Linked DNA regions of Methyloferula stellata AR4. The protein of the gene in region 1 interacts with the protein of each later gene in a pairwise test. Links are inferred from orthologs where the notes say so. Each region holds a gene or a part of one and is shown in the gene's direction. Other genes may lie near its edges.

The links.
Region 2: the proteins of A3OQ_RS0120135 (region 1) and rlmB interact in binary tests that used the Escherichia coli proteins (3 or more experiments, as listed by UniProt). The link is inferred for Methyloferula stellata AR4 from one-to-one orthologs.

What each region holds. Positions count from the first base shown.
Region 1 is NZ_ARWA01000001.1:4,044,065-4,058,465, reverse strand. What follows is about bases 1-2,903. They hold A3OQ_RS0120135 (bifunctional ADP-dependent NAD(P)H-hydrate dehydratase/NAD(P)H-hydrate epimerase), read left to right. Parts: upstream 1-622; coding sequence 623-2,185; downstream 2,186-2,903. Other genes in these bases: A3OQ_RS0120130 (OpgC family protein), read left to right, coding at 2,331-2,903; hspQ (heat shock protein HspQ), read right to left, coding at 7-336. Outside these bases: more of A3OQ_RS0120130, read left to right, coding at 2,904-3,452; A3OQ_RS0120125 (SGNH/GDSL hydrolase family protein), read left to right, coding at 3,386-4,246; A3OQ_RS23150 (HXXEE domain-containing protein), read right to left, coding at 4,256-4,831; A3OQ_RS23145 (substrate-binding domain-containing protein), read left to right, coding at 4,961-5,794; arsenical resistance protein ArsH, read right to left, coding at 5,815-6,519; A3OQ_RS0120105 (CoA-binding protein), read right to left, coding at 6,512-7,000; arsB (ACR3 family arsenite efflux transporter), read right to left, coding at 6,945-8,009; arsC (arsenate reductase (glutaredoxin)), read right to left, coding at 8,020-8,445; A3OQ_RS0120090 (arsenate reductase ArsC), read right to left, coding at 8,445-8,972; A3OQ_RS0120085 (ArsR/SmtB family transcription factor), read right to left, coding at 8,965-9,324; A3OQ_RS24945 (SRPBCC domain-containing protein), read right to left, coding at 9,417-10,331; A3OQ_RS0120075 (ArsR/SmtB family transcription factor), read right to left, coding at 10,318-10,710; A3OQ_RS0120070 (globin-coupled sensor protein), read left to right, coding at 10,850-12,394; A3OQ_RS0120065 (chlorite dismutase family protein), read right to left, coding at 12,399-12,866; A3OQ_RS0120060 (response regulator transcription factor), read left to right, coding at 13,297-14,046. UniProt on the Escherichia coli protein: Bifunctional enzyme that catalyzes the epimerization of the S- and R-forms of NAD(P)HX and the dehydration of the S-form of NAD(P)HX at the expense of ADP, which is converted to AMP.
Region 2 is NZ_ARWA01000001.1:2,353,191-2,369,503, reverse strand. What follows is about bases 5,943-8,727. They hold rlmB (23S rRNA (guanosine(2251)-2'-O)-methyltransferase RlmB), read left to right. Parts: upstream 5,943-6,758; coding sequence 6,759-7,697; downstream 7,698-8,727. Other genes in these bases: A3OQ_RS0111600 (MFS transporter), read left to right, coding at 8,337-8,727; A3OQ_RS22135 (hypothetical protein), read right to left, coding at 7,694-8,041; A3OQ_RS24435 (hypothetical protein), read right to left, coding at 5,943-6,376. Outside these bases: A3OQ_RS0111645 (efflux RND transporter permease subunit), read left to right, coding at 1-2,586; A3OQ_RS0111640 (outer membrane protein), read right to left, coding at 2,698-3,336; A3OQ_RS0111635 (outer membrane protein), read right to left, coding at 3,831-4,553; A3OQ_RS0111625 (alpha/beta hydrolase family protein), read right to left, coding at 4,736-5,398; more of A3OQ_RS24435, read right to left, coding at 5,612-5,942; more of A3OQ_RS0111600, read left to right, coding at 8,728-10,043; A3OQ_RS0111595 (hypothetical protein), read right to left, coding at 10,139-10,444; A3OQ_RS0111585 (hypothetical protein), read left to right, coding at 10,943-11,146; A3OQ_RS0111575 (outer membrane protein), read right to left, coding at 11,283-12,077; A3OQ_RS0111570 (hypothetical protein), read left to right, coding at 12,565-12,840; A3OQ_RS22130 (CidA/LrgA family protein), read left to right, coding at 13,187-13,561; A3OQ_RS0111560 (LrgB family protein), read left to right, coding at 13,558-14,283; A3OQ_RS0111555 (DUF3455 domain-containing protein), read right to left, coding at 14,328-14,822; A3OQ_RS24700 (hypothetical protein), read right to left, coding at 14,837-14,986; A3OQ_RS0111545 (cupin domain-containing protein), read left to right, coding at 15,026-15,448; A3OQ_RS22125 (FdhF/YdeP family oxidoreductase), read right to left, coding at 15,611-16,313. UniProt on the Escherichia coli protein: Specifically methylates the ribose of guanosine 2251 in 23S rRNA.

The sequences.
Region 1 (14,401 bases):
AATCGGTCAGTTGAGCCGGACGGTCTTGACCAGATAGGCGCCGTCCGGATCACGCTCGAACATTTCTTCGACTTGCGGGTGGCGCACCGGATCGCCCGACGTGTCCGGCAGCAGGTTCTGCTCGGAAACATAGGCGACATATTCGGTTTCGGCGTTTTCCGCGAAGAGATGATAGAAGGGCTGGTCCTTGCGCGGCCGGACTTCTTCCGGGATCGCCTGCCACCATTCTTCCGTGTTGGCGAATTCCGGATCGACATCATAAATGATGCCCCGGAACGGATATTTCCGGTGCTTGACAATCTCACCAATCGCGAATTTCGCAAAGAGCGGCTTCATGACGTGGACTGTGTCGCCTTGTGACGGAACGCGATGCGAGGTGGCGCGGCTCCCGCAGCAGACCTTGCCTAAACGTACCCCATGCGACTGTCAACCAGCCGGCCCCACCGTTATGCCGGTACCCCCAGTGCGGATTGATCGATCACAACTTGGCCTCAATGAATCCGCGAGCTTGACCATAGAATCTTTCCAAAGTGCTGGCGCGGCAAACGGATTTGCGCAAGAAAACCCGCGGCGTATTTTTACGCCGCAATCTTTTGCAAAAGGCTTGGTATAAGGCTTGCCGATGATTGCATTGACGAGCCATCCCGAACTTCTGACAAATGAAGAAATGGCATCCGCCGATCGCTTGACGATCGCCGCGGGGACACCCGGCATCGTTTTGATGGAGCGGGCAGGAGGCGCCATAGCGCGCGAGGCCTTGCGGCTTCTGGTGCAACCAATGCCGGTACGGGCGCGGGTTTTGGTCGTCTGCGGGCCCGGCAATAATGGCGGCGACGGCTTTGTCGCCGCGCGGCTACTTGCCGAACACGGCATCGAGATTTCGCTCGGTCTTTTGGGCTCGCGGGACGCTTTGAAGGGCGATGCCGCGCAAGCCGCTGCCGCCTGGCGCGGCGATACCCATTCCCTCATGGGAGTTCTGTCCGAAGCCAAACTCGCCGAAGCCGACCTTGTCATCGATGCCCTGTTCGGCGCAGGCCTCGCGCGCGATCTCGAGGGCGACGCACGCACCGCCGTCTTGCGTCTCAATGAATGGACGCAGCGCACGGGGCGGCCGATCCTCGCCGTCGATGTGCCTTCGGGCCTTGATGGTTCGACCGGAGCCGTGCGGGGCGTTGCCATAGAAGCGCGCCGGACGGTGACGAATTTTCGCATGAAGCCCGGACATCTGCTTTTGCCCGGGCGGCTTTTATGCGGCGAGACGAATATCGCGGACATTGGGACCGACTCTAATGTGCTGGCATCGATCCAGCCGACATGTTTCGCCAATAGCCCGACGGTCTGGGGGCGTGATTTTCCGATCCCGCGCATCGCGGGCCATAAATATTCGCGCGGTCATGCGCTCGTGATGTCCGGCTCGCTTGGTCATACAGGGGCGGCGCGTCTTGCCGCGCGCGGCGCTTTACGCGGCGGTGCTGGGCTGGTTTCGATCGTGACGCCGAGCGATGCGCTTGCCAGTCATGCGACGGCCTTGACCGCGATCATGACGCGGGTCTGCGATACGCCGGAGGATCTCGCATCCCTGCTGCAGGACCAGCGCTTGAGCGTGCTTGTCATGGGCCCCGCGCTCGGTGTTGGCGAGAGAACCCGGCAACTCGTTCTGACCGCTCTTTCGGGTCCGCAACCGGCGGCCGGTAAGCACCGCGCCTTCGTCCTCGATGCCGATGCCTTGACGAGTTTCGCCGATTGCTTGGAAACTTTAGCCGAGGCCATCAAATCCTCCGGATCGCCGGTTGTCCTCACGCCGCATGACGGCGAATTCGAAAAACTATTCGGCGCCCATGTGCCGGCGGGCTCGAAGCTCGAACGTGCGCGCGCGGCGGCCGCGCTTTCGGGCGCGGTGGTTCTTTCGAAAGGACCGGACAGCACGGTCGCCGCACCGGGAGGACGCGCCACCATTGCCTATGACCTGCCGCCGTGGCTTGCGACGGCGGGCTCGGGCGATGTTTTGGCAGGCATCATCGGCGGACTTTTGGCCCAGAAGATGCCCGCCTTCGAAGCCGTCTCCGCCGCCGTCTGGCTGCATGGCGCGGCAGCGAGTCATTTCGGTCCGGGTCTGATCTCGGAAGATATTCCCGAACATCTGCCGCCGGTATTGAGGCGGCTGATCGAAAATGGAATCGGATAGAGCATGATGGTTGAAATCATCATGCTCTATCTTTCCTTCAACGCATGACCTTGATCCGAAAAGTCTCCAACGTTTCGGGGTCACGCTAGTCCAAATTTCGTTGGGTTGAGCGGGCAATCTCCGTGATCGAAAAGTCGGATCGCTGATGCGTACACCAAACGAAATCGATTTCTGGCGCGGCTTTGCGCTGATCACGATCTATATCAATCATATTCCCGGCATTTATTTCGAACGTTTCACCTATCGTTCTCTCTCGCTCTCCGATTCAGCCGAACTTTTCGTGTTTCTGGCAGGCTGGTCGATGCGGCTCTCGATTGCCGGCAAAGATAGGCCTATCTCACCCGGCCGGCTCGTCCTGCGTCTGGGTGGCCGCGCGGTTACGCTTTATATCGCGCAGATGGTGATCACCGAGATTGCCATCGCCATGCTGGCATCCGCTTCGCTTCTTCTCGACGCGCCGTTTCTGCTCGACTGGCACAATGCCTCGGCGGTTTTTCGCGAGCCGATCGAAGCCAATATAGGGCTCGTGCTGCTCACCCATCAGCTCGGCTATTTCAATATTTTGCCGCTCTATGTCGTGCTCATGGCCGCGGCGCCCCTGATTGCCTTGATCGATCGCTATGCGAAACCGTTGCTCCTGCCAGTCTCTGCCAGTCTCTATCTCTATGTGCTGGCACGCGGCATTAACCTTCACACCTGGCCGGTCGACGGCGTGTGGTTTCTAAATCCCTTGTCCTGGCAGCTTATCTACGTGCTGGGGTTCGTCATCGCCGACAAAGACGGGATCGGCGCTTTTGCGAGAAAGCATCTCTTTTGGTTAAAGCTTGCGGCTCTGCCGATCGTCCTGCTTGGTGCCTTGGCGGCATTCACGCATTTTTCGCCAAGTCCGATCGATGTTCCAGAGCCGAAGCTCTTTTTCATGTTCGATAAAACCTTTCTTTCACCGGCCAGGCTCATTCATGTGCTGGCTTTGGTGGTTTTGTTTGCCGGCAGCTATAAAGTGATCACGCCGTGGATTCCCTATTCGGCGCGCTTTTTGTCGATGCTCGGCCGCAATTCGCTGAATGTCTTCTGCGTCGGGTCGGTTTTGAGCCTCGCCGGGCAGATCTTTCGCTTTGCGATCGGAGGGGACATTGCAAGCGATGCATTCCTGGTTATTTTGGGCCTCTCGATCATGGGACTTGCGGCATGGGTATCGGAATGGCGCGACCGGCTGCGCGAAGCGCCCGCTTCGCCTGTATCTGCCTCGCTCTCGGCCTCGTCCTGACGCCAGCGGCGCGGGCGGATAGCACGCCCGCTGTACCTGAGGCGGCGGTTACACCGACGACGCCGCCCGCGCCCGAGGCGACGGCGACACCCGAGGCGCCCCCGCTCAGCCCGCCCTGCGACGTCCCCGCTACAGACATCGCATCGCCGGTTCCTCTGCCGAATGTTGCAGAGGCCTTGAAAAGCGGAAACGTCGTTAAGATCCTCGCGATCGGATCTTCATCGACTTTGGGGGTCGGCGCCTCGTCAGGCATACAGAGCTATCCGGCCCAGCTCACCCTCATCCTCGAAGCGGCCTTGAAAGGCGTCGATGTCGAGATATTGAATCGTGGCGTCGCGGGCGAGACCGCGGCCATCACAGCCGAGCGAATTCGCAGCGAAGTCGCGCAGTCGAAGCCGGATCTGGTGCTTTGGCAATTGGGAACGAACGACGCTTTGGCGCGCGTACCGCTCGACGAGTTCGAGCAGACGGTGAAGTCCACCGTGGAGTGGTTGAAGGACAATAAGATCGACGTGGTGCTTGTCGGCCTGCAATATACGTCGCGCTTCGCCAAGGATAAGAATTATTTCGCCGTCCGCGATCTTTTGTTCAAAATCGCGGCCGAGGAAAACATCCTTTATATAAGACGCTATGATGCGATGCAGTTCATTGCCAAGACACGCGCCAATCTGCCGATGATGTCACGCGATAATTTTCATCTGAACGATCTCGGCTATCATTGCATGGCCGAGCATGTCGCCCATGCGGTGATCGTCAGTCTGTTTCTCAAACGGCTGCGGCCAAAGGTGCCGTGAAAGCTTCAATCAAGCCTTTTGGAGTTGGGCCCGCCGCAAATAGGCGGCGCGTGTGATTGCGCCTCCGGCAATCGTGGCATGGATCGCGATCGATATGCCGAGGCCCAACAGATGCTGGCCCAGCGATGCCGGAACCATGTAAAGGGTGACGAGACCGAGCGGAAAAAACACTATGAGGGCTGTGACCAAGCCCGGATTATAGCCATGCGTGCGCTTGACCGTCCCGAGATGGGCGACGGCATTCACAATCATGAGATAGGGGGCGGCCAGGGCATAGCCCGGTTCCAGGAACACGGCGGCGTAAAGCGCAGCCAGATTGATGCCCCAGACTCCTGGCAGGTTGATCCATAAGACGCCGACGGTTGTCAGCGCCTCGACGCCGCCGAAAAGCCGCTGGTTTATGAATGTCCGGAACCGGTCGCCAGTATGCTCTTCGACCTGATGCACCATATAGCCTGGCGAATGCAGATAGATGAGCAATATTTGCGGCCACCATGCCTTAAATATCAAGGGCACAAGTGCCAGCAAGGCCACGGCCATGAAAAGTGCGCCTTGGACCCAGTATTTTGAGAGCCAATGTGTCATGTCCTCATCACTAAGGCGATAAATCTCGCCGGTCTTGCTTGTGTCGTTGGAATCCACAGGTCTTTTAATGCGCGCATGTCCGGTTCGGCCGATGGTCTTCGGGCAGCACCGAAGGAGAAATGAAGCTTCATGACGTTCCATTTTCCTCCTCTCTTGCGTCTTGTTGTTCTGGCGGTCCTTGTTGCATGTCCGATCGGCTTCGCTTTGGCGGACCCCTTCCAGCTTTATGCGGCAGGCAGTTTGAGAGAGGCCATGCAAGCGCTTGTCAAAGAGTCGGGACTGCCCGAAGGCAGCTTCGCAAAGCCGGTCTTCGGTCCAGCCGGCAGCTTGCGCGAACGCCTGGAAAAGGGTGAGCAGGCTGATCTCTTTGCTTCGGCCGATATGGCGCAGCCCGAAAAATTGAAGCGCGAAAAGCCGGATGTGCTTGTCGTTCCCTTTGCGCGCAACCGCATGTGCGCCATCGCGAAATCGTCGCTCGGATTGACGCCGGAAAATCTGGTCGACAGGTGGCTTTCCTCGGATGTGCGGATTGCGACCTCCATGCCCGGCGCCGATCCCGGCGGGGATTATGCGATGGCCGTGTTCGACCGGGCAGAGGCCCTGCATCCGGGCGCGGCGGCGCTTTTGAAGGCCAAAGCGCTGCATCCTTTCGGTCCGCAGGGGATCAAGCCGCTCCTGGGACATGGCCCGGCGGAGAGTCTTTTCCTCGGCGACCATGCTGATGCCTTGATCTCTTATTGCAGCGGAACGCCGGCTTTGCTTGCGGGCGTTCCGGGCCTGGTGTCGATCCCGCTGCCGGAAAGTTTGGAAGTGCACCCGGTCTATGGTTTTGCGGTCTTGTCGCGCGATCCGGCGGCGGAGCGCTTTGCGCTTTTCGTTCTATCGGATGCGGGGCAGGCGATTTTGCAAAAGCATGGCTTTCTGCCTTTGGACGGCGCAGGGCCGAAAACAGAAAACCCCTGACGGGCGCTTCGACTCCGCGATCAAATGGCTTTGGTGTCGGCGAGAACCGCTTTCTCCGTCGCCGCTTTGCGTTCGCTATAACGGTTGGTGAGATAGGGCGAGATGCCACGCGTCAGCAGGGTGAATTTGACGAGTTCTTCCATCACGTCGACGACGCGGTCGTAATAGGCCGACGGCTTCATGCGGCCTGCATCGTCGAATTCCTGATAGGCTTTCGCGACCGACGATTGGTTCGGGATCGTTATCATCCGCATCCAGCGGCCGAGGATGCGGAGCTGATTGACCGCATTGAATGACTGTGAGCCGCCGCTCACTTGCATCAGGGCGAGCGTCTTGCCCTGTGTCGGCCTCATGGCGCCCATTTCGAGGGGTATCCAGTCGATTTGCGCTTTCATGATGCCGGTCATCGCGCCATGGCGTTCGGGACTGCACCAAACCTGTCCCTCCGACCACATGGACAGGTCGCGCAACTCCTGCACCTTGGGATGATCGGCCGGGTGATCGTCCGGCAGCGGCAGACCGCTCGGGTTGAAGATGCGGGTTTCGGCGCCGAAGGTTTCAAGCAGGCGCGCGGCTTCCAGTGTCAGGAAGCGGCTGTAGGACCGCTCACGCAACGAACCATAGAGCAAGAGGATGCGCGGCTTGTGCGCAAGCGGGGCGGCCTGCAGACTGGTGACGTCAGGTGTCTGCAATACGCTTTGTACCACGTTCGGCAGATCATCCATTATGCTGGCCTCCAAAGAGCCGCGGTATTTCGATCGCCGGGCAGCGGTTCATGATGACCGCTATTTCTGCCGCTTCCGCTTTCCGCGCGGCTTCGTCATCTCGAACGCCAAGCTGCATCCAGAGGAATTTCGGATGTTGGAGCAGGGCCACAACCTCGTCGACCAGGCCTGGCACCGCCGCGTTGTTTCGAAACACATCCACCATGTCGATTGGGTCCGGCACGTCGGCGAGCGTGGCATAGACGGGCGCTCCGGCGATCTCCTGTCCGGCGAGCTTCGGATTGACCGCGCTGACGCGGTAACCGCGCCCCAGCAAAAAGCGCAGGACCCGATTGGAGTCCCGCCCCGGATTATCGGAAGCCCCCACTATAGCGATCGACTTTGTCTTGATGAGGATGTCACGCAGATAGGCGTCCGTGTAATTGTCATGATCGGCCAATGCGCACCTCGCTCGCACCGTTTTTCGGAGAGCCGCTTTCATACCAGCCTTGCGACGCTTTCACGATCCAGACGACGGAGAGCATCACCGGCACTTCGATCAAGACGCCGACGACGGTGGCAAGGGCTGCGCCGGAGTTGAAGCCGAAGAGGCTGATCGCCGCGGCGACGGCAAGTTCGAAGAAATTGCTCGCGCCGATCAAGGCCGATGGCCCAGCTACGCAATGCTTTTCGCCCGCGAGCCGGTTTAAAAGATAGGCCAGCCCCGCATTGAAATAAACCTGGATCAATATAGGCACGGCCAGCAAGCCGATGATGAGAGGCTGCGCGATAATCTGCTCGCCCTGAAAGCCGAAAAGCAGAACCAGTGTCGCCAGCAACGCCATCAACGAGAGCGGCTGGAGCCACGCGAGCAACCGGTCGAGCGCCGCCTCGCCACCCGAGGCGAGCACGGCGCGTCTTAGAAGCTGCGCCCCGATCACAGGAATGACGATATAGAGCGCGACCGAGAGGGCGAGCGTATCCCATGGCACGGTGATCGCGGAGAGGCCGAGCAGGAGCGCGACCAGCGGCGCGTAGGCAAAGACCATGATCGTGTCGTTCAGGGCGACTTGCGACAAAGTGAAATGCGGCTCGCCCCGGCTCAGATTCGACCAGACGAAAACCATGGCCGTGCAAGGGGCCGCGGCGAGCAGGATCAGCCCGGCGACATAGGAGTCGATCTGCCCCGGCGGCAGATAGGGCCGGAAGACATGACCGATGAACAGCCAGCCGAGAAGGGCCATCGAGAAGGGTTTCACCGCCCAATTGATGAAAAGCGTGACGCCGATCCCGCGCCAATGCGCCCGCACTTGGCCGAGCGCGGCGAAGTCGATCTTGATGAGCATCGGAACGATCATCAGCCAGATCAGGGCGGCGACCGGCAGATTGACCTTGGCGATTTCGAGAGCGCCGATCACATGGAAAAGGCCCGGCGCAAGCTGACCGAAAGCAATGCCGGCGACGATGCAAAGCGCGACCCAAATCGTGAGATAGCGTTCGAAAAAGGACATGATGGAATCTCTATGCTGTCGCCACACGCCGGCCGTGCTCGTCGATCACGCGCTCGCCGTTCTCCTTGATGAATGGTCCGTGTTGCGGCGGGAGGAGATCAAGAACGAGTTCCGAGGGCCGGCACAGGCGCACCCCTTGCGGCGTCACCACGATCGGGCGATTGATGAGGATAGGGTGCGCGCCGATCGCGTCGAGCAGGGCATCGTCCGAAAGCGATAGATCGTTGAGGCCAAGATCCTGAAAGGGAGTGCCTTTCTCGCGCAAGACCTGCCGCACGGTCAGACCTGCACGCTTGAGCAACTGCGCCAGCAGCAGCCGTGTCGGCGGGCATTTCAGGTATTCTATGATGTGTGGCTCGATGCCTGCGTTACGGATCATCGCAAGCGTGTTGCGTGAGGTTTCGCAGGCGGGATTGTGATAGATGATCGCATCCATCATGCGACCTCCGGGCGGGGCTTCGTCGCTCCATCCTGCTGGCCGATCTCGCGCAGTTTGGTTGTGAGCGATAGCTTGTCGAGGCTCTTCAGCGGCAGATTTGAGAAAGCTGAAATCCGGTTCTTGATATACCGGGCGGCGAGCACGAAGGCGGCTTCCTTTTGCAGGTCTGTTCCTTCGACCGCCGCGGGATCTTCAATGCCCCAATGGGCCGTCATCGGCTGGCCTGGCCAAACCGGGCAGGCTTCGCCCGCGGCGTTGTCGCAGACCGTGAAGACGAAATCCATGACCGGGGCTCCCGGCGCGGAAAACTCTTCCCAGCTTTTCGAGCGCAGATTCTCCGTCGGAAGATTGAGGCTTGCGAGCACTTTGATCGCGAATGGATTGACCTCGCCCTTTGGATGGCTGCCGGCGGAAAAGGCATTGAACCGCCCCGTCCCCTCCTTACGCAGAATGGATTCCGCCAGGATCGAGCGCGCGCTGTTACCGGTGCAGAGAAACAGGACGTTGTAGAGGCGATCAGGCATGGGCCTTCCCTTTTTTCGGCGGACAGCAAGGGGTGAGATCGGCGATGAGCGGGGCGCAGAGCTCCGGGCGGCCGCCGCAGCAATCCTTGACGAGAAAAAGCATCGTCTCGCGCAACTGTGAGAGATCGGCGCGATAGATGATCGAGCGGCTTTGCCGCTCGCCGACCACGAGGCCTGCGCGGCCCAGCACGGCGAGGTGAGCGGACAAGGTATTTTGCGGCACCTCCAGCAAACGGGCGAGTTCGCCCGCCGGAAGGCCTTCCGGCTCGTGTTTCACGAGCAGCCGGAAGGCTTCGAGACGGGTCGGCTGCGCGAGTGCGGCCAAAGCGAGGATTGTGCTTAATTCATCCATATATCCAGAATAATGGATATATTGAGTTCATGCAAGCTCGTGTTTCAAAGCCGCGCGTCCTAAGCGCGCGGCTTTGTCTATTCGTCACATCGTCAGTGCGCCGAAAGCAGATGTGCAAGGCGCTCGATGCTTTGCGTCCAGCCAGCCTCCATGCCTCCGATCATCGGCACCGCCTGCGGCACGAGCGCGGTCGCGCGCGTGTGCAGCACCATTTCCGTCTTTCCGTCGCGTTCCGTGAAAGTGACGGTCGTCAATCCGTCGATGATCGGATTGTCCTTGTCGTCCACGGCGAAGTTGGCAAAGACGATCCGCTCGGGCTCCACAATCTCTTGGAATATGCCGCGCATCGGATACTCGGTTCCGTCCGGCGCACGCATGACGATCAGGATTGCGCCGCCGGGCCTGACATCGATCTTGCAGACCGGATTGGTGAAGCCTTGCGGTCCCCACCAGGCGGCGAGATGCACGGGATCGGTCCAGGCCCTCCAGACGAGTGCACGCGGCGCATCGAATGTGCGCGTGATCGTCAGCTCGCGCGTGTTTCCCTGCATGATGGAAAGCTGATTGGCGAGTTTGTCGAAAGCCTGCTTATTGACTGGAACCGCGATGGGCTTGATGCCGTCGCAAGCGGCGGCCTCTTCGAAGAGCTGGCGGAACGTGAGCTTGGTTTTTCCATCGAGTTCTTCGAAGGTCGCTGTGACGCGGAATTTTGGCGCGAACACATGATCCAAGACGATTAGCGAGGGCGGGACGATCTCAACAAAGACCCACTCGTTCGGATAGTCGGTTCCATCCGGGCCATGCATTGTGAGGCGCCAAAGGCCGCCTTGTTTGAACTCGAATGTCTCGAACGTATTGCGAAAGTCTTTCGGTCCCCACCAATGCCGCAAATGCTGCGGCTCGCTCCAAGCCTGCCAGACGAGATCGCGCGGCGCCTCGAAAATGCGGGTGGTGACGATTTCGCGGTCTTCTTCGCGATCCTGCATGCTTTTCTCACTTGCCGGCATTGGTCTTTCCTCCCTTGCCACGTGTTTTCTTGGGCTCTTTTACCTCTGCCTGTGTCCCTGCTTGCAAGTCACGCAGATAATCGTCGAGGCGATCGAAGCTGTCGGTCCAGAAACGCCGATAATGCTCGATCCAATCGGCGGCTTCCTTCAGCGGCTTTGCTTCGAGCTTACAGGGCCGCGTCTGCGCCGCGCGGCTGCGCGAGATGAGCCCAGCACGTTCCAGCACCTGGATATGTTTCGAGATCGCGGGCTGGCTGAGAGCGAAGGGCTCCATCAGCTCTTTCACGGAGGCCTCGCCCGAAGCGAGACGTGCGAGAATGGCGCGCCGCGTCGGATCGGCGAGGGCTGCGAATGTGTCGTTGAGATGCTCGGGAGACATTGCATCGCCTATTAGTTATATAACTAATTAGTGATGTATGTGCCGCCGCCTGTCAAGCGGCTATTCTCACTTGATCTGCATCAAAGCCTGAGCTCGTCCTTAAGTCTGATTCTCCCCCTCTGATTCGGGGGACAACTTCATGGCGCGGCCCATACGCAACCAAACTTTTCTAAAGGAACGTCTCGATTTCATCGGGATGGACCAGCAAGCGCGGGCGGTCCTGAGCAAGGTGCAACCGCTTATCATGCGGTCCATCGGGCCGGCTCTCGCCGTCTTTTACGACAAGGTGAGCGCAACGCCGGACATGCGCAAATTTTTCCGCGACGACAAACATATGGCGGGCGCCAAGACCACCCAAGAAACACATTGGGGCATGATAGCCGCGGCCAATTACAATGAGGATTATGTCGGCGCGGTTCGAAAAATAGGCCAGACGCATGCGCGGATCGGCCTTGAGCCAAGATGGTATATCGGCGGCTATGCCCTGATCATCGAACAGCTCATTCACGCCGTCGTCAAAGAGCAGTGGCCGCATCTTCTGCAAATGGCGAAGGCTCGTCCGGAAGGCATGGCCGAGGCTCTTTCCTGTCTCGTCAAAGCGGCCATGCTCGACATGGATTTCGCGATTTCGATCTATCTTGAAACCTTGGACGAGCAGCGCCGCCGCGCCGAGGAAGCGCAGGAGGACGCAAAGCAGGAAGCGGTGATGGCCGTCGGTGCGATCGGTATCGGCCTCGCCAGACTGGCGGCGAAGGACCTCACCTATCGCATGCCGGCGGATATGCCTCCGGCCTATCGCGGCTTGCAGACCGATTTCAATGCGGCGATCGAACAGCTCGAAGCGGCGATGCAGGGTGTCGCCGGCAGCACAGGTGCGATCCGCTCGGGCACGCGGGAAATATCGATCGCATCCGATGATCTGTCGCGCCGGACGGAACAACAGGCGGCAAACCTCGAAGAGACCGCCGCGGCGCTCGACGAGATTACCGTGACGGTAAAGAAATCGGCGCAGAGCACGAGCCATTTGCGCCAGGTAGTCGCGGCCGCGAACGAAGACGCGCAAAAAAGCGCTGCCGTCGTCGGCGAGGCTGTCGATGCGATGGATGCCATCGCAACTTCGGCGCGCCAGATCAGCCAGATCATCGGCGTCATCGACGAAATCGCCTTCCAGACCAACCTGCTGGCTTTGAATGCCGGCGTCGAAGCGGCGCGGGCGGGAGATGCCGGCCGGGGCTTCGCCGTCGTCGCATTGGAAGTGCGTGCGCTCGCGCAGCGCACGGCCGAGGCGGCCAAGGAAATCAAAAGTCTGATTTCAGCCTCGACCACGCAGGTCGATCACGGCGTCAAGCTCGTCTCCGAAACCGGAAAGGCGCTGCAGCGGATCATGACCCAGGTTGCCGAGATCAACGGCGTTGCCGACGACATAGCGAGCGGCGCGCGGGAGCAGGCGACGGGGCTGAACGAGGTCAACGTCGCGATCAACCAGATGGACCAGGTGACGCAGCAGAATGCCGCGATGGTCGAGCAATCGACGGCGGCGAGCCATTCGCTGTCGGAGGAGACGACGCAGCTTTCGGGCCTTGTCGGGCAGTTCAAGCTCGGCCGGATCAATGAAAGCGATGTCCATGAAAGCAAAGTCATACGCAGCGAACTCAAGCGGGTTGTGCCGCACGCCTTCCGTTAGACAGTCAAAGACCGTCACGGCTTAAGCGGATATCGACCTCGCGATCGACGTAGCGCCATTCCTTCGTACCGCGCAGGCGTCGCACGAGCTCTTCAAAACGCTCGCTATGTTCGGGCGCGTATTCGAACCAGGTGAGAAAATCGAAGGGCTCACCAAGTTCACGGCTGTGATGGAGCCGCCTGGCGATCGCGGGGAGATAGTCGAGACCAATGCCTATATGCCGGGAGTCTTCTTCGAAAATGGCTCTCCGCTCATCCTGAGCCAAGGCCCACCAGGCCTCGGTCTTGCGGATGGGAATGAGCGCGGCGCGCGTTGCCTGCGGCCGAAGCAACCCTTCCTGACTCGCGGTCAGCGCGTCCGTTTCGGCCCGGTTGGTGTAGCGCGTGTTGCTTGTCACGCCGCGCAAATTCCAATCGCATTTTTGCGCGGCGAGCACTTCCGGGCCTTCGAGCACCGTCAATCTCTCGGCCATTGGTAATGTCTCGCCGATGACAGGGCTGATCTCGCTAATGCGCCATGTGCCCGACGAGTTTGCGACGAAGGTGACAGAGAGCGGCACAGGCGCATTCCTTGATATTGGGGGGACGTCCCCAGTCGCGTCTTGGCGCGAAAACATGCTGTCGAATAGAGCTAGATCCCTCGTTAATTACGGGGCGGCATCCGTCTTCGTTACGTTCACGTCGCCTCGGCGTAACAAAACGCCTCCGACGCTCGAATAAGGCAGAACAGCTGGTAGCTATCAATGCGCGAGCGCGCGAGCGGTATTGCAAACGATGCGTAATCAAATCTCTGGCGCATTTGTATGGCCTCGGTCCTATCCCTCCCGCATCGGTGATTGCTAGCGAGATGCGGGCCCATCCTGACAGCACGGCGTTCTGTGTTTCGTACCAGGAGCGTGCATCATGACCTGTAAGGTTCTGATCATCGAAGATCAGCGCGAGATCGCTGACCTCGTCAAGCTGCATCTTGGCGACATCGATTGCGACACCAAATTCCTCTTCGATGGCATCGTCGGTTTGGTTGAGGCCGAAGCGAACAAGTACGATCTCATCATTCTTGACCTGAGGCTGCCGGGCGAGGGCGGTCTCGATATTTGCCGCCGCCTGCGCTCGTGCATTGACTCTACGCCTGTTCTGACTCTCACTTCACGCGCTTCCGAGCTCGACCGTATTTTGAGCCTTGAGATTGGCGCTGACGATTATCTTACAAAGCCGTTCAGCGTCCTCGAATTGCGGGCAAAAGTGGAAGCGATTTTCCGCCATGTGGAAGCGATTGCGAACGCCGGCATCAACCCAAATGCGATCATCCGAGCGGGCGATATGGTCATCGATACCGATCAGCGCTCGGTCACCTTGTGCGGGCAGGAGATCAATTTGACGCCTAAGGAGTTCGATCTTCTTTTGCATCTCGCCCAAAACCCCGGCCGCGTCTACACGCGCGAGCAGCTTCTCGATTTCGTCTGGGGCTTCAATTATGCGGGCTATCGGCATACGGTCAATTCGCACATCAACAGGCTCCGCAGCAAAATCGAAACCGACCCGGCCAATCCGACCTATGTGCTGACGGTTTGGGGCGTCGGTTATAAATTTTCTGAGACCGCTGGAAACAGTGCTCGGTTAAGCGCTGCGCAAAAACGCTCGCCGCTCCCCTGACCTTGGAGCCCAGCGCGAACGCATGTTTCATGCAGACACGCACGTTCGAATTCTAATCGCTTGGCATGCGACGCAGGCGCGCAACCAAGTTGGCGTTGCACAGCGGCCTAGAGCGGATGCCAAAAAGTGGATCCCGATTTTTCGCTGAAATCATGAACGCAATCTAGCATGTAATTATCACGCCGTTATCACGACGGAGTATTGTGTTCGCCAGTCGCACGTAATTTTACGGCATTGATCTGCGCAGACATTTTTTAATGTCACACCCGTTTCAAAAACACGGATCCGTGAGAAACAAAATCAACACGCCTCTCGAACCAGAAAAGTCCGGAAAAAATTACATCCGGTCCGACAT
Region 2 (16,313 bases), 1.7 Mb from region 1 along the record:
GGGCGCAATCTGACCGCCGGTGAAGTCGTTGCGGCTCTTCAGGCGCAAAACGTCCAGGTTTCGGCCGGCGTGCTCAACCAGCCGCCGGTGCCCTCCCCCGGCGCCTTCCAGCTCAATGTGAAGACGCTTGGCCGGCTGACCGACCCGGCGCAATTCGCCGACATCATCATCAAATCGGATGGCGCCGGCCACGTCACGCGCGTCCACGATGTCGGCTTCGTCGAGCTCGGCAGCCAGAACTATGGCGCCAACGGCTATCTCGACGTCTATAACGCCGTGCCTATGCTCGTTTATCAGCAGCCGGGCTCCAACGCGCTTGCCACCGCCGAGCGCATTCGCGCCGCCATGGAGAGCATGTCACATCAATTTCCGGATGGGCTGAAATATGACATCGTCTACGATACGACGATCTTCATCGCGCAATCCATCCATGAGGTCGTAACGACCATCCTCGAGGCCATCGCGCTCGTCGTCTTCGTCGTCATCCTGTTCCTGCAAACCTGGCGCGCCTCCATCATTCCGATCGTCGCGATCCCGATCTCGCTCATCGGAACCTTCACGGTCTTGGCGGGACTCGGTTTCTCGCTCAACAATCTGTCGCTCTTCGGTCTCGTGCTCGCCGTCGGCATCGTCGTCGACGACGCGATCGTCGTCGTCGAAAACGTCGAACGCAATCTGCGCCTCGGCATGACGCCGCGCGAAGCCGCGCATCGCACCATGGATGAGGTCGGCGGCGCATTGATCGCCATCGCGCTCACCCTTTGCGCCGTGTTCATTCCATCGGCCTTCATCTCCGGCATCTCGGGCCAGTTCTTCCGTCAGTTCGCCGTGACGATCGCGGCGTCCACCATCATTTCCTGCACCGTGTCGCTGACCTTGAGCCCGGCGCTCTGCGCGCTTTTGTTCAAACCGCATGTCGCAGCCGACCATGCGAAACGGCAACCGCTGATCGCGCGGCCGGTGATCGCCTTTTTCAACGGTTTCAATTTCGTCTTCGAGTGGCTGTCCGAACGCTTCGGCCGCATGACGGCGCGACTCATCCGCTTGAGCGCGGGCGTGCTGGTGGTCTATGCCGGCCTCATCGGTCTCACGGCCTACCAGTTCAACCGCGCGCCCACCGGCTTCGTCCCGGATCAGGATCTCGGCTATCTCATCACGATCGTCGCACTGCCGCCGGGCGCCTCCTTGCAGAGGACGGATGACGTCGTCCGCCGGACCGTGAAGGGACTTCTCGATACGCCCGGCGTCAAGCACGCGGTCGCCTTCGCCGGCTTCGACGCCGCGACCTTTACCAATGCCTCGAACGCGGGTGCGATCTTCACGCCGCTCGAACCGGCGGAGGAGCGCGCCAAGAAAGGCCAGAGCGTCGCCTATGTTCTTGGCGAGATCCAAAAGCGGACGGCCGCCATAGAGGACGCCTTCATCATCACCATCATGCCGCCGCCGGTCAGCGGTATCGGCAACGCCGGCGGCTTCAAGATGATGCTGGAGGACCAGAAAAATCTCGGGCCGCATGCACTTGAGGCCGCGGCGCAGGATCTCGTCGGCGCGGCCCGTCAGACGCCGGGGATGGCTCAGATGTTTACGCCCTTCTCGACCGGCACGCCGAGCGTCTATGCCGACATAGATCGCGAGAAGGCGGAGAAGCTCGGCATTTCTCCGGACAAGGTCTTCGAAACGATGCAGGTCTATCTCGGTTCGGCCTATATCAACGATTTCAACTACCTTGGCCGCACCTATCAGGTGACCGCCCAAGCCGACGGCCGGTTCAGGAACACGAAAGAGGACATAGCCCATCTCAAGACCCGCAATGCGGCGGGCGCCATGGTGCCGATCGGCTCGGTCGCGCGGCTTCAGGATTCGACCGACCCCTATCGCGTGCCGCGCTACAATCTGTTTCCGGCGGCCGAAGTCCAGGGCGCGACGGCGCCCGGCACGCCGTCGAGCTATGGTCTCGCGGTCATGCAAAAGCTCGCAGCCGAGCGTCTGCCGGAGGGGATAAACTATGAGTGGACGGACCTTGCCTATCAGCAGACGACGGCAGGCAATACGACGCTCCTCATCTTCGCGGCTTCGATCTTCTTCGTCTTCCTCGTGCTTGCCGCGCAATATGAAAGCTGGACCCTGCCTCTGTCGGTCGTGCTGATCGTCCCGATGTGTCTGCTCGCGGCGGTGACCGGTATTCTCTATCGCGGGATGAATGTCGACATTTTGGCGCAGATCGGCTTCGTCGTTCTCGTCGGACTTGCGGCCAAGAACGCCATTCTGATCGTCGAATTCGCGAAGCAGGCGCAAGAAGAAGGCGCGGCGGTTCCGGACGCCGCCGTTCAGGCGGCGAGGACGCGCCTGCGTCCGATCCTGATGACGTCCTTCGCCTTCATCCTCGGCGTCATTCCGCTGATGACGGCGTCGGGCGCCGGCTCCGAAATGCGCCAGTCGCTTGGGACGACGGTGTTCTCGGGCATGCTCGGCGTGACCCTCTTCGGCCTCGTCTTCACGCCGGTCTTTTTCGTGGTCATCCGGAGCCTGTTCAAGGGCAAGCGCAAGCTGCATATGGCGCATGGGCTCGAAGCCCCGGCCGAGTGAGCCCGGACACCGATCACGCCGCTCGCTCGTAAAAAACCTCCGGCCTGGACGGCCGGAGGTTCAAAGAGGGTCAGCCAAGTCTGATCCAGATTCGGCTAGCGTCAAAGGACCTCAATATTTGGCGACGACCGGGGCCGGCGGAGCATAAGTATCGAACTTATAGCTGAAGCCCGCCTGCACGCGATTATCCGTCGAGTGATGGTTCAACGGGAAAGCGAAGACAGCATCGCTGAAGCGGCCGTAATCGGTGTAGCGGTATTCCGCACGAACCGACCAATTGTTGGTGACGGCATATTCGATACCGCCGCCGACGGTCCAGCCGACCCGGGTGCGATCGAACGAAGCGAAGGCGCCGGGAGTGACGAAGCTGTCCTTGATATCGGCGAAGGCGACACCGCCCGTTGCGTAGATCAAGGTGCGATCCCAGGCATAACCGACGCGGCCGCGGATCGAAGCGTCGACCGAAATCTTCGTGGAGGCGGAGATCGGGCCGAGGATGTTGAATGCGTTGCCGGAATAGCTCGTGCCGTTCACGTCGCCTTCGAGACCAATGACGAACTGCTGGACCTGGTAGTTATAACCGATGTGCGCGCCACCGACGACACCCGACGGCTGCGAAGACACGAAGGTCATCGGCTCACGCCCCCATTCGTAGCCGATCTGACCGCCGAGATAGACGCCGGTCCAGGTGAAGAGCGGCGGCGGAGCATAAACCGGCGGCGGAGCGCGCGAAGGCAAATCAGCCGCCATGGCCACGCTCGACAGGCCGCATAATGCAACCGTTAGAATCAGCTTTTTCATTGAAAATAACCCCTAAGGAAACCAGACAACCAAATCCTATATTATCGGCTTCAGTCCGGCCTATTAACAAAAGTATAGTTCAGACTATTAGTCTGCTGATGTTGCATAAATGCCTCGCCAATACCACTAAGATACGTATCAATACGTATCGATGATTTAGAATATTTCTCTTTTAATGTGGAAGATCGCCTACGCGTCCAACTTCTATCGCATTCTCCAGCGGCTCCATGGCGCCAGTCGGGGCGGGCGCGGCGTTCCTTGGAACCATCAAATCGAATGGCGCTGGCAGATAGGAACGAGTCTGCCCCAATGTCGTGGCACACCTCAGTCGAAGCATTGAAGCTGCTCGCGGCGAAGGGCGGAAAAATAAGACCTCCGGCTTGGACAGCCGGAGGTCGATGGCGGATTCGTGCCGATCAGTTTTCAGTAGCGTTAAAGCAACTTCAATATTTGGCGAGGACCGGTGGCGGCGGCGCATACATATCGAATTTATAGCTGAAGCCGACCCGCACGGCATGTTCGACATCGTGATGCGAGACCAGTCCGGACCCGATTGCATCCGTCCCGCGGCCGAAATCCGTATAACGATATTCACCGCGCACCGACCAATTATTGGTCACCGCATATTCGAGGCCGCCGCCGACCGTCCAGCCGACGCGTGTCGCGGAGTTGCTGAAGAAGGGAGCCGCCGGATTGAACGATCCCACATAAGTGTGCTTGATATCGGCGAAGGCGGCGCCGCCCGTGGCGTAAAACAGCGTCCGGTCCCAGGCGTAACCAATGCGGCCGCGCGCCGATCCTTCGACGGGTATTTTCATACCGAAAGTTGTCCCGGTCGCGGTATCGAAGGTCGATTTCGAAAAGCTCGATCCATCGACATCACCTTCAAGGCCGACGACAAATTGGTTGATCTGATAATTGTAGCCAATATGGGCGCCGCCGATCACGCCTTCCGGACTATTGCTTTGGGCAAAGGGCGTGGCGACGATGTAACTGTTGCTGGTGCCCCAGGCATAGCCGATCTGGCCGCCGACATAGGCGCCGGTCCATGTGAAGATCGGCGGCGGGATAAAGACGGGCGGCGGAGCCCGGCGCGAGGGCAAGTCGGCGGCAAGAGCCGCTGTCGACAGACTGCCGAGCACGACGGCGAGCAAAATCTGTTTCATGGTCGTGTAGTCCCCCGATGGTTCCGCGCTATTGCAATCATATAATTCTTAAAGGCCGCTTGAGATGCATCGGGCCGCCGCTTTCAAAAGCCGCGTGATAAATTTGCACCGTTTGGCCGGTGACGCGGTAATGGATTGCCGCGAGATCGCGATCCGCCCAGTTGGCCACAAATCGCCACCGGTTATCGCTTGTCCAAATGCTCCAAGACCCAATCGGTCATCGCATCGAGAACCATCGCCAAGATCTCTGCATCGTTGCGGCCGGATCGCGCGGGCACGTGAAATGAGTGATCCGCATCATCGATGCTCAGCAGCGTTGCCGCGTTGCCGAGCCCGGCGACCATTGGAGCCAACAAAGACAGGTCTGCTAATGCGTCGCGGCTGCCTTGAAGAAACAGCATCGGGATCTGTATCTGCGCCAAGTGGCTCGCGCGCTCGACCGATGGCTTTCCGGCGGCATGAAGAGGGAACCCTAGAAAGATAAGGCCGCGGACTCCGGTCAATGGAGCCGCCGCCTGCGCCTGCGATGTCATTCGGCCGCCGAACGATTTGCCGCCGGCAAATAATGGAAGCGCCGGCACCAAGCGTCGCGCCGCGTCAACCGCCGCGCGAACCGTGACATGCGCCAGTGCCGGACGATCGGGACGCTTCGAGCCCTGCTCCATATAGGGAAACTGATACCGCAGACTGGCAATCCGCCGATCAAAGAGACCGTTTGCAACAGCTTCCATGAATGGGTGCGTCATGCCGGCGCCCGCGCCGTGAGCGATAACATAACAAGCCGCAGCCTCGTCCGGGACCAGCAACAGGCTGGAGACGCTGTGGGCGTCGTCGATGGCGATCATTGTGCTCGCGCCTCCACCCTGCGCGTCTCTCGTTTCATGCGCGCTTTTCATACCGGGCACCGCAGCGGCTATTAGAAGAATTATACAATTCGGAGTCTTAAACTGGGGAGTACCGCGCCCCTGGCAGCCAAACATCTTCAAGCATGGATGGTCAGGGAACCGATCTCGCCCATACAAATAAACACCGCTTTGATGCTGGCTCCGGAAGGCTCGTCAGGTCGCAGGTTCATCTCGCGCGTGATCAATTGTGGGTGCGTTGACGAGCGCTCGAAGTGCGTCTGATGTCATAAAATGGAGGACGTCCGAGGACTTGCTTCCTCGCATGATCATCCCAGCAAGGCCCATGAAGTCGCGCTGCCCGCGCCTACCCATATAAAAAACCGGGCCGCCGCTCATGCCGTCCGGATCAAATCCATCTGGCCGCACTATTCTCAGTTTGTGCAGATGAGGCGATGAAGTAGCTCCGAGGTACTGACCATCGATGTATGTCGGAACAGCTACCATTCCCTGACCATCGTCATGATAGGTTTGAAGCTGCGTTGGATAACCACAAACCCATAAGGGGCCGGAAGCATGCCGGGGCCAGCAGAGATCATCTTGCACATCGAAAAAATTGGCTTCGATGGGGATGCCATCATAATTTTCAGGTTTGTATTCAAATGCCCTTACATCAAGCAGATCGGTGTCATCAGAGACGGGCTCTGGATTGTGAGCCCATAGGGCAGAAGGTATGGCAATCTTATTTTCATGAGCTAAGCGAAAGCCAATCTTTTCGGGCTCGACATGTGAGATTTGGTGCTGGCAACAGAACAAAAAGAACCGACCATTTATTTGCAGGGCAGTCCCACTTCCTGGAAAGAAATGTGGAAACTGTTGGTCATCTGTCGAAGCGAAGAGGTGTTTGCAATAGGTGGCAAGTCTTAAACCCGCGTCCCGCGTCGGATACCAGAGATTGCCAATCTGAATGCTCTCAAACATCGCGACTCGCTACGATGCCTAGAGGCCCGCTTTCAGCGCAGAAACGTGTAGCATCGACATGTGTATTTAACTTTAGCTTAAAACAGTCTTTTAAAATCAATAACTTAAGGCAATGGTGGGGGAGGTAGGACTCGAACCTACGAAGGCATAGCCAGCGGATTTACAGTCCGCCCCCTTTGCCACTCGGGACACTCCCCCTTAAGCCAGGTCCTCAACAAAGACTTGGCAGGGTTTTGGTGAAGGCGCTTATGGAAAGGCAGGCCCTGCCTGTCAACCCATAACCTCCTGCGGCCGCCTGCGCTCTCCCGTGTGAACATTGCCCGCGCCTGTCTGGCGTGACAATAAATAAGGCAATCGAGGCGGCAAACGGCGGAAACAGATCTTGGACAAGACCCATCGGCCGCCGGATCGCAACCGTAAAACCGGTCAAAAAGCCGCGAAGCCGTCGCCTCGGCCCGCGTCCCTAAAGGAGCGCCATGCGGCCCCGGGCGGCCAAAAGCAGCGCGATCCTCATGCGGGCCCCTTGAGCCGCCAGCCTTCCCCCGCCCCTGCCCGGCCGGCTTCAAGCGCCACGGCGCCGCAGGCAGCCTTCCGGCGGCCTTCCGCCGAACTCAGCGTCCTTTACGGCATCCATGCCGTGCGCGCGGCGATCACCGCCAAACGCCGGAAGATTTTATCCGTCTTCGCGACGGCGCCGGTGGCGCAGCGCTTGGCCGCGGATCTCGCCGAGGCCAGTCTTGTGCCGCAGATCGTCGGCAACGAGGATCTCGCCCGCCGCCTCGGTCAGAACGCCGTGCATCAAGGCATCATGATCGAAGCACGGCCGCTCGAGCCGATCGATCTTTCGGACATTGTTCCAGCCAGCGGGATTGTGCTGGCGCTCGATCAGATCACCGACCCGCATAATGTCGGCGCGATCATGCGCACAGCCGCGGCCTTCGGCGTCGATGCCGTGGTCACCACCGAGCGGCATTCGCCGGAGCTTTCGGGCGTGATGGCGAAGGCGGCCTCCGGCGGCCTGGATCATGTACCGATCGCGCTCGTCGGTAATTTTGCCCGCGCGCTCGAACGGCTCGGCGATATGGGCTATCTGCGCGTCGGACTCGACTCGGAAGCACCCATCGCCTTCGAAGCCGCGCCGCTCTCAAGTCCGCTGGTGCTGGTGCTCGGCGGCGAAGGCAAAGGGTTGCGCCGCCTCAGCCGCGAGAAATGCGATCTTCTGGTCCGGCTCGACATGCCGGGGCCGATCAAGAGCCTCAATGTCTCGAATGCCTGCGCCGTGGCTCTCACGCTCGTGCGGCTGAAATTGGCGCGGCCCTAAGTCCCCTCGTCCCGGCACGGCAAAGGCCCGCCATAGACGACGCGCGGCAGGTGGGATTTCGGCGGCGCTTTGCCGATCGTGATGATCCGCGGTTTGAAACAGCTCTGATGCGGCGGCCCATAGCCGTAGAGCCAAGGTGGCGGAGGTGGCGGAGGTGGCGGATAGCCTTCCCCTGACGGCACGCTGGCCTGGCCGGCGTCGGTCGGGTCATAGCTGCCATCGCCCCACGGCAGACCGTAGCCAACCCCGGAGGCAAAGGCCCAGCCATGCCGGCCAAAGCGAAAGGCACGCTTGGGCTTAGGCGTTTCACCCGGCCGCGCCGCGACGGCGGGATGCGCGGCCATATGGCCGGCGCCTCGCAAACCTGCCCCGCCCGCAAAACCTCTGGCATCCGCCGGTTGAATCGCAGACAGGAAAAGAGTGCCGGCCGCAGCCATACACAACCATCGACACATAATTCACCCATCGACGCGGTTAATTTTCAAGCCTAACATAGCCGGTATTGGCCATCTTCACAGAGGGCCGATGTCGCAAAGGCCGATCAAACCGGCAGTGCGATCGTTAAAAAAGCAATCGGGAGGATGCCTGCCTCTAGCCAAACGCCTAGAGGCCGGAAAGCCAGGGGAAGCCGACATGACTATGTCCGTAACAGCCGCGACACCGGCCGGCCGCGCCGGGCCGATGACCAGCGCCGAGAAGATGGTGATCTTCGCCTCTTCGCTTGGAACCGTCTTTGAATGGTATGATTTTTATCTCTACGGTTCGCTCGCAACAATCATCGGGGCGCAGTTCTTCAGCGAGTTCCCGAAAGCCACTGCCGATATTTTCGCCCTGCTCGCCTTTGCCGCGGGCTTTCTCGTGCGCCCGTTCGGGGCCCTCGTCTTCGGCCGCATCGGCGATATCGTCGGGCGCAAATATACGTTCCTGATCACGATCCTGATCATGGGCCTTTCGACCTTCATCGTCGGCCTGCTGCCCAATTACAAGACCATCGGCGTCATCGCGCCCATCGTTCTGATCGGCTTGCGTCTGTTGCAAGGCCTGGCGCTTGGCGGCGAATATGGCGGGGCCGCGACCTATGTCGCCGAACATGCGCCGGAAGGCCGCCGTGGCTTTTATACATCATGGATTCAGACCACGGCGACGCTCGGCCTGTTCCTGTCGCTTCTTGTCATTCTCTTCGTCCGCAGCTTCTGGGGCGAGGGCGCCTTCGCCGATTGGGCCTGGCGCATTCCCTTCATTTTCTCCTTCTTCCTTCTCGCCATCTCGCTTTGGATTCGTCTGCAACTCAGCGAGTCGCCCGTCTTCCTGAAGATGAAGGAGGAAGGCACGACGTCGAAAGCGCCGCTGACTGAATCCTTCGCCACCTGGTCGAATGCCAAATATGTTCTGATCGCATTGTTCGGCATGACCATGGGCCAGGGCGTCGTCTGGTACACAGGGCAGTTTTACGCCCTGTTCTTCCTGCAAGCGATCCTCAAGGTCGACGGTTATACGTCGAACCTTCTGATCGCCTGGTCGCTGGTTTTGGGCAGCGGATTCTTCATCTTCTTCGGCTGGCTCTCCGACAAGATCGGCCGCAAGCCGATCATCCTCGCAGGCTGCCTGATCGCGGCGATCACCTATATTCCGATCTTCAACGCGATCACAACCAATGCGAATCCGGCGCTCGAAAATGCGCTGAAAACCGTACAGGTCACCGTCATCGCCGATCCGGCCGATTGCGGCAATCTGTTCAATCCGGTCGGCACCCGCGTCTTCACCAGTTCTTGCGACAATGCACGTGCGCTGCTCGCCAAGAGTTCGGTCAAATATAGGACCGAGGCGGGACCGGCTGGACAGCCGGCGGTCATCAAGATCGGCGATGCGGTGGTCACATCCTACGATGCGAAAACAGCAGCCGATCCGAAAGCCGCAGCGGGAGATCTCAGCAAGGCCACAGCGGCTGCGCTGGAAGCGGCTGGCTATCCGAAAGCCAAGGATCCGGGCATCGTGAAGATCTCGGAGCCGTTCGATATTTTCAAGCCGCAAGTCCTGAAAATCATCGGACTCCTTTGGGTGCTCGTGATCTATGTGACCATGGTCTATGGGCCGATCGCGGCGGCGCTCGTCGAGTTCTTCCCCTCGCGCATCCGCTATACGTCCATGTCGCTGCCCTACCATATCGGCAATGGCTGGTTCGGCGGTCTGCTGCCAGCGACGGCCTTTGCGATGGTGGCCCAGACCGGCGATATCTACTTCGGTCTCTGGTATCCGATCTTCTTCGCACTGGTGACTTTCGTGGTCGGGCTCTTCCTGGTCCCGGAGACCAAGGACCGCAATATCAACGAGAGCTATGGCCGCTGACCAAACGAAAACGAATCAGGCCCCTGACCAAACGAAAACGAATCAGGCCCCGCTACGAGCGGGGCCTGATAAAGCCGGAACCGGCGATTTTAAGTTTACTGGCAGACCCGGACGCGCTGCACGACATAGCCATAGCCGTCCCAAACCTGCTGCGGCTGCCACCAGCAACGCGGCGGGGGCGGCGGCGGGGGAGCGTAATAACCGGGATAATAGGGCGGCGGCGGAGCCGCGCTGGCGGCGGCCGCGCCGGCCAGAACTCCAAGGGCGGTGCCGCCGATAATGCCCGCAGCAATAGCGCCACCATCGCCCGCGGCGGCAGGAGCCGAAGCCGTGGCTAAGGCCGCGGCGGCAACAGCCGCCACCAAAGTGGTCTTGAACACGTTTTCAAGTCTCATCAACATGGTCCCCTCCAAAGCAAAACGCTCGGCGGCGAATCGCAGATTTCGTCAAAAGGTCAGCTCGCTAAAATTCGAGAAAACCGTCCGCAGCTGGTGAAGATATCGTGCGGATCGCCTCATCCATGTGACGAACCGGGCGGGTTTCTTGAAGCTGGGCGGGATCTTATTCGTTCCCATTGCGGCAAGGATGAGGCCGTGTCACAAAGACGGCCGAAACGACCCTCTGAGCGAGCGCTCGGGCCTCGCCTGCGGCGGGCCGTGGAAGAATGTTGCAACTCGCGTCCGACACTGCTAGCTGAGCGCCGTCGGCCGCGCCGCATGCCGGTTTAGCTCAGTTGGTAGAGCAACTGATTTGTAATCAGTAGGTCGAGGGTTCGACTCCTTCAACCGGCACCAGATGATATCAGTGACCCGAATTCGGACACTCGCCTGCGTGGTCCTGGGTTCGTCACTTGCCAGAGCATGAATTCCAATGGCTGCGCCATGCGAGGAGCATAGAAAATGAATTTGGAACCGGGTGAAGAAATCAAGATTGCGAAAAAGCCGAATGGCAAATGGGGCATTTTCCTGCATCTCAACGGATATGCCGAGCCCTTCGATATTCGCGAGCTGAAGACCGAGGAAATGGCAGAGGGCTGGGTCGACACGACGGAGTGCAACAATCTCGTCGATCAATTCATCACCAAATACCGTGGAAAGGCCTAAAGTCCTTCGTCTACGGAAAATGCCGAGGGGTTAGAGATTCCTTTTTTCGAACATGTTCGAAAACAATTGCGCATTGACCTGAAAGCCCCTCACCGGCTGAAGATCAATGCGCAATTTTTTTATGCGCCCGGCAGCCTCAATATTTGGCAACGACTGGCGCCGGCGTCGACCAGAAATCGAACTTATAATTGAGGCCGGCGCGCACCACGTTGAACGTTGTCCGCTCACTCAGCGAGGCGATGCCACCGATGCCGTCAGGAAGCGTGAAGACGGAGTTCTTGCCGAGATCGACATAGAGATATTCCGTCTTGAACGTCACGTTATGTGTGAGCGCATATTCAAGACCGGCACCGATCGTCCAACCCATAGGCTCGTGCGTCCTGGAAAAAGTGCCGGCCGCGCCGCCCAATCCGCCGAAACCAGCGACGCCAGACGCAAAGCTGTTCGTCTCGCCATAGGCAAAGCCGCCGGTGATATAAGGCATGGCCTGACCGAAGGCATAGCCTGCGCGACCGCGGACCGTACCGAACCAATCGACTTTGGTCCCGGCGTCCAAACCGGCGGCGGCGCCTCCGGCGAAGACTGAAGCTATATATTCCGACTTGATCCAGCTTCCTTGGGCGTCGGCCTCGAGACCGAGCACGAAATTCGACGCCGGAAACTGGTAATTGAAGCCGACCTGGCCGCCGGCGAGAAACCCGCTGGAGGAGGAACTTCTCTGGGCGGTGACACCTGTGCCCGTATCCGAGGTATAGGACCTGATACGATCGCCGCCATAACCGCCGTCGATACCAACGTAGACCCCTGTCCAAGACCAGGCGGGCGGCAGCGGCAGAACAGGCGGCGGCAGGCGTGATGGAAGGTCGGCGGCAAGTGCCGAACCGGCCATCGCAGCCAGCGCGACGCCGGATATTAAGAGTTTATCGAACATTGCAGGCACCCCTTGCCTATTGATCTAGGTCATGAGCCTGCCCAATGCATGGTAAGCACAAAGTTACTAAGGCTATACCTGTAGATAAATCACTTTCAACGTGGCATAAATGCATCATTTAACGTCACTATGTAAGCAGTTATACTTATATATACTAAAATATACTTATACTTTAGGACTTATGCTTCTCTACTGGATCGCCCGCAGCGCAGATGCGCTCGACCGCTCGCGCTTTCCGCCTCAAACCTTGACGCGCGTGCATCCAGCAGCGAGGCGACCCTCAATCGGTGCCATTGCCGCAAGTCCGCGAGGATGCGTCGAAAGACCCATAGGCGCGTCACGGAAGGAACGACGAAGACAAAAGAAATCCGAAGACTTATAATCACCGCGAATGTGAGCGTCGGCGAACCCGCCTGCGCTCTTGAATTTGGTCTTGGCTGAAGACCTGCGCAGGGATGGATCGACCTGTCAGGGAGGAGTTTTGGGGATGACGGACTTGAAAGAGTCGATGAAATTTGTCGAGGGCGGTGACGAATATGAACTGCTCGCAAGCGACGATAAGCTCACTTACATGCTCATCTTCAAAACCGAGAATCAGACCGCCATCCTTCATGGCGAACAACTCGACGCGTTTCATGCCGAATTCGATCTCGTGAGAAAGCAATATCCGGCCTATAGCCCGGATCAGAGACTGGCTCAGATTTGGGATCAGGGCGGCTATAGCTGGCTCGCCGCCGAGCAGGAAGAATCCGACCAAGGCTAGAGCGCTCGCGCCTTATCATCGAAACCGGCCACGATGATTCTGATTTAACCCAACTTGGGCCTGCCCGAGTCGGGCATTTTAAAAGGTCAAAGTCGGCAGGCCCGACTTTGACTGATCCGAAATCATCGTGATTTATGTCCTTCGCGCCAGCGCGGCCTGAGAAGCCGGCATGGCCGAACGGGCGCGCGACGCCGCGATCTCGCCAGTGCCTCGCGGCATCGGCGCACTGCCTTCTTTGAGCAGAAACACTCAGTCAAGATTGAGTGATGATGCCCCACGGCAAAGCCGATCGATCTATGTCTACATTTGATACGCAGCCGCGCGATTCGGCGAAGTGAGCGGACGAATGTTGAAAGCCATATTGACCCTGTTTCTCTGCCTTGCAGCAGGCGACCTGATCAACAAGCTGACAGGCCTGCCGCTGCCAGGCGGCGTCATCGGTCTTGTCATCCTGCTCGCGATCCTGATCTGGCGCCGCGGTCCCGACCCCAAGCTGAGAGAAACAAGTCATTTCCTGCTTCGCAACATGACCGTGTTGTTCATCCCGGCGAGCGTCGGCCTCGTCACCCAGCTCCCGGCACTGAAACAAGACGCATTGCCGATCGGCATTGCCATCGTCGTTTCGACCGTGCTCGGCATGGCCGTCACGGCGGCCATCATGCATTGGCTGGCGCGTGGAGGCCACCCGGCGCGCGAGCCCCAATCGCGAGAGGCGCAATGACGGCAGCTTTCGCCAGTCTCGGCCATGCGATTCTGACCGACCCGCTTTTCGGCCTGATCGGCACGCTGGCCGCCTATCAGTTCGGCATCTGGTTTCAGCGGCTCTGCGGCGGTTATGTGCTGCTCAATCCGCTACTCATCGCCGTGATCTTGCTGGTCACTCTGCTGCGGGTCGCGGACATCCCCTATGAACATTATATGCAAGGCGGCAGGCTGATCGCTTTTCTGCTGGGTCCGGCGACCGTCGCATTGGCCTTGCCGCTTTACGACAATCTGAAATCGATCCGGCACGCGGCAATGGCAATTTTCCCGGCCGTCATCATCGGCTCGCTCACGACATGCCTCAGCGCCATGCTGATCGGGCATTGGCTCGGCGCCTCACACGCGGTCGTCCTTTCGCTCGGCGCCCATTCTGCCACGACGCCCGTCGCCATGGGCATTACCGAACAGCTCGGCGGCGAGCCATCGCTGGCAGCGGCCTTCACGCTCCTGACTGGCCTGGCCGGCGTCATTCTCTTCGCGCCGGTCATGTCTATGATCCGCGTGAAGGATTGGCGTGCGCGGGGACTTGGGATCGGCACCGCAGCTCACGGTCTCGGCACGGCACGGATGCTTCAGCTCAATGAGACGGCTGGTGCCTATGGCGGGATCGCCCTCGGCCTCGGCGCCCTCATCACCGCCGTCATCGTCCCGCTTCTCGTGCGCTACGGATTTGCGAGTTGAGATCGAAAGCAGCCAGGTCAACCTGCCGGTTGACCTGTAAAAGCTTATTTTTTTAAAAACACATAATCCGCCGAATAGGGTTCGGCATGGAATGTGCCGACCTTCGAACAGGCGCCTTCGAAACCACCACCCTGAGTTTCGAGCCGCTGCACCGTCGTGACGTCTTTCAAGAGACCGTCGCCGCGTCTGTCCGAGACATTCAATTTGAGCCAGGCAATGTCCTTGCCCGTGGCGCCCGGCGCCTTCGCGACGACTTTGCCGATGACAGCACTGCCGTCGGCCGCCTCCCAACTGGGTCCGGCGAAATGCCGTCCGACCGTTTTGCCATCGACCAGCAAGGTCGCGATAGGCTCACGGAATTGCCATGTCATCGTGCCGGTCGGATCGGCTTTGCATTCGTAGATCTGCGCGCCCTCCGCACGAACCTTGAGGACGATCGTTTCATCTGTAACGGCAACCGCACTCGGTATCTCCGCCGCGCGCGCGGGTGAGGCGGCGAGCAGCATCGTCATCGCCGTCAGCAAGTGGCCTATTTGCATCGATTCCCCCCAAGTCAGTCCCGGGCTTCGCCGCCGCGCGAGGCAAGAGCTACGCCAATTCCACCAGGCTTCGCGAGGCGTTCGGCTTGCAGCCCTAGGATCACGATGAACGTGATCGATTCCAGCAAATGCAGGCTGTTTTCCTCGATCCCCTCGAAGCCCATCTTAGATGAGATCGATAAGCCCGCAAGGAGATCGCCACGATGAATGCACAGAGCAAAAGCCCGGATTTCGGGCGCTTCGACGTCTACGATATAGCCAAAGCCTTCCCGGCATCGGCGGACACGCTGCTGCTCGACACCTATCTGACCAATGAGGAGGAGGCAAGCGCGCGCATCTTCCGCGTCTATCGGGAAACCCCGCCGCATTATCACGAGAAGAGCGACGAATATCTCTATGTGCTGTCGGGCAAGGGCACGTTCTGGATGGGCAGCCCGGAGAACGGCGGAGAATTCGCGCAGGGCCAGCTTTTGTTCTTCAAGAAACGCACGGTCCATGCGTTGCCGACGATCATCGAAGGGCCGGTCGTATTTCTATCGATCGATACGCCGCGCCGCGATCCGAAGGACATCATCTTCATCAATCCGGCGGATGGCACACCCGAAAGCTTCATCAGCGGGCGCTGACCCGCCGATGACTGTTGATGAGGATCAGGACCTAATCATAGCGTGATCCGAGGGCCGTCATTGCGAGCGAAGCGAAGCAATCCATGGAAACCACGGACAATAGCATGGATTGCTTCGTCGCTCTGCTCCTCGCGATGACGGATCGATGATTGAGTCCAGATTCTAAGCGATCGGCACCGCCATCGGCGCGTAAGGCGAGTAGCCGTCCGCGGTCTCAAGCACGCGCTCCACAACGGGTTCCAGCGGCTGCATGGCCTTGATCGTCACCGGCACGGACTTCGCCGCCGGCGTATTGCTGCGCTCGTCGCGATGCGACAGAGGCAGCACATTGTTGGTCTCCGGATAATAGGCCGCGCAGCAGCCGCGCGGGACATCGAAGGGCACGACCTTGAATCCGCTGGCGCGCCGCTCGACCCCATCTTCGATGGCAGAGGTGAATTCGATCAACGAGCCCGCGGAAAGGCCGAGTTCCGCCATGTCGCCTTCGTTCATGAAGACGACCATCCGGTCGTTTACGATGTCGCGGTAGCGATCGTTCAAGGAATAGACGGTCGTGTTGAACTGATCGTGGCTGCGCACTGTCATCAATTGCAGATGAGGCGTTTCCGGCGCATCGTCGTCCTCGTCCATCATGCCGGGCTTGAAGAGGAAATTGGCCTTGCCCGTAGGCGTATTCCATACGCGCTCTCTGGCCCCGTTCGGCAGATGGAAGCCGCCGGGCTGCGCGATCTGCGCATTGAAGTTTTCGAACAGATCGGGGAAGACGGCCTCGATCTTGTCGCGGATCAGTCCGTAATCCGCGACGAAGGCATCCCAATCGATAACGGCGCGGTCGGCGACGGTCGCCTTCGCCAATTCCGAGACG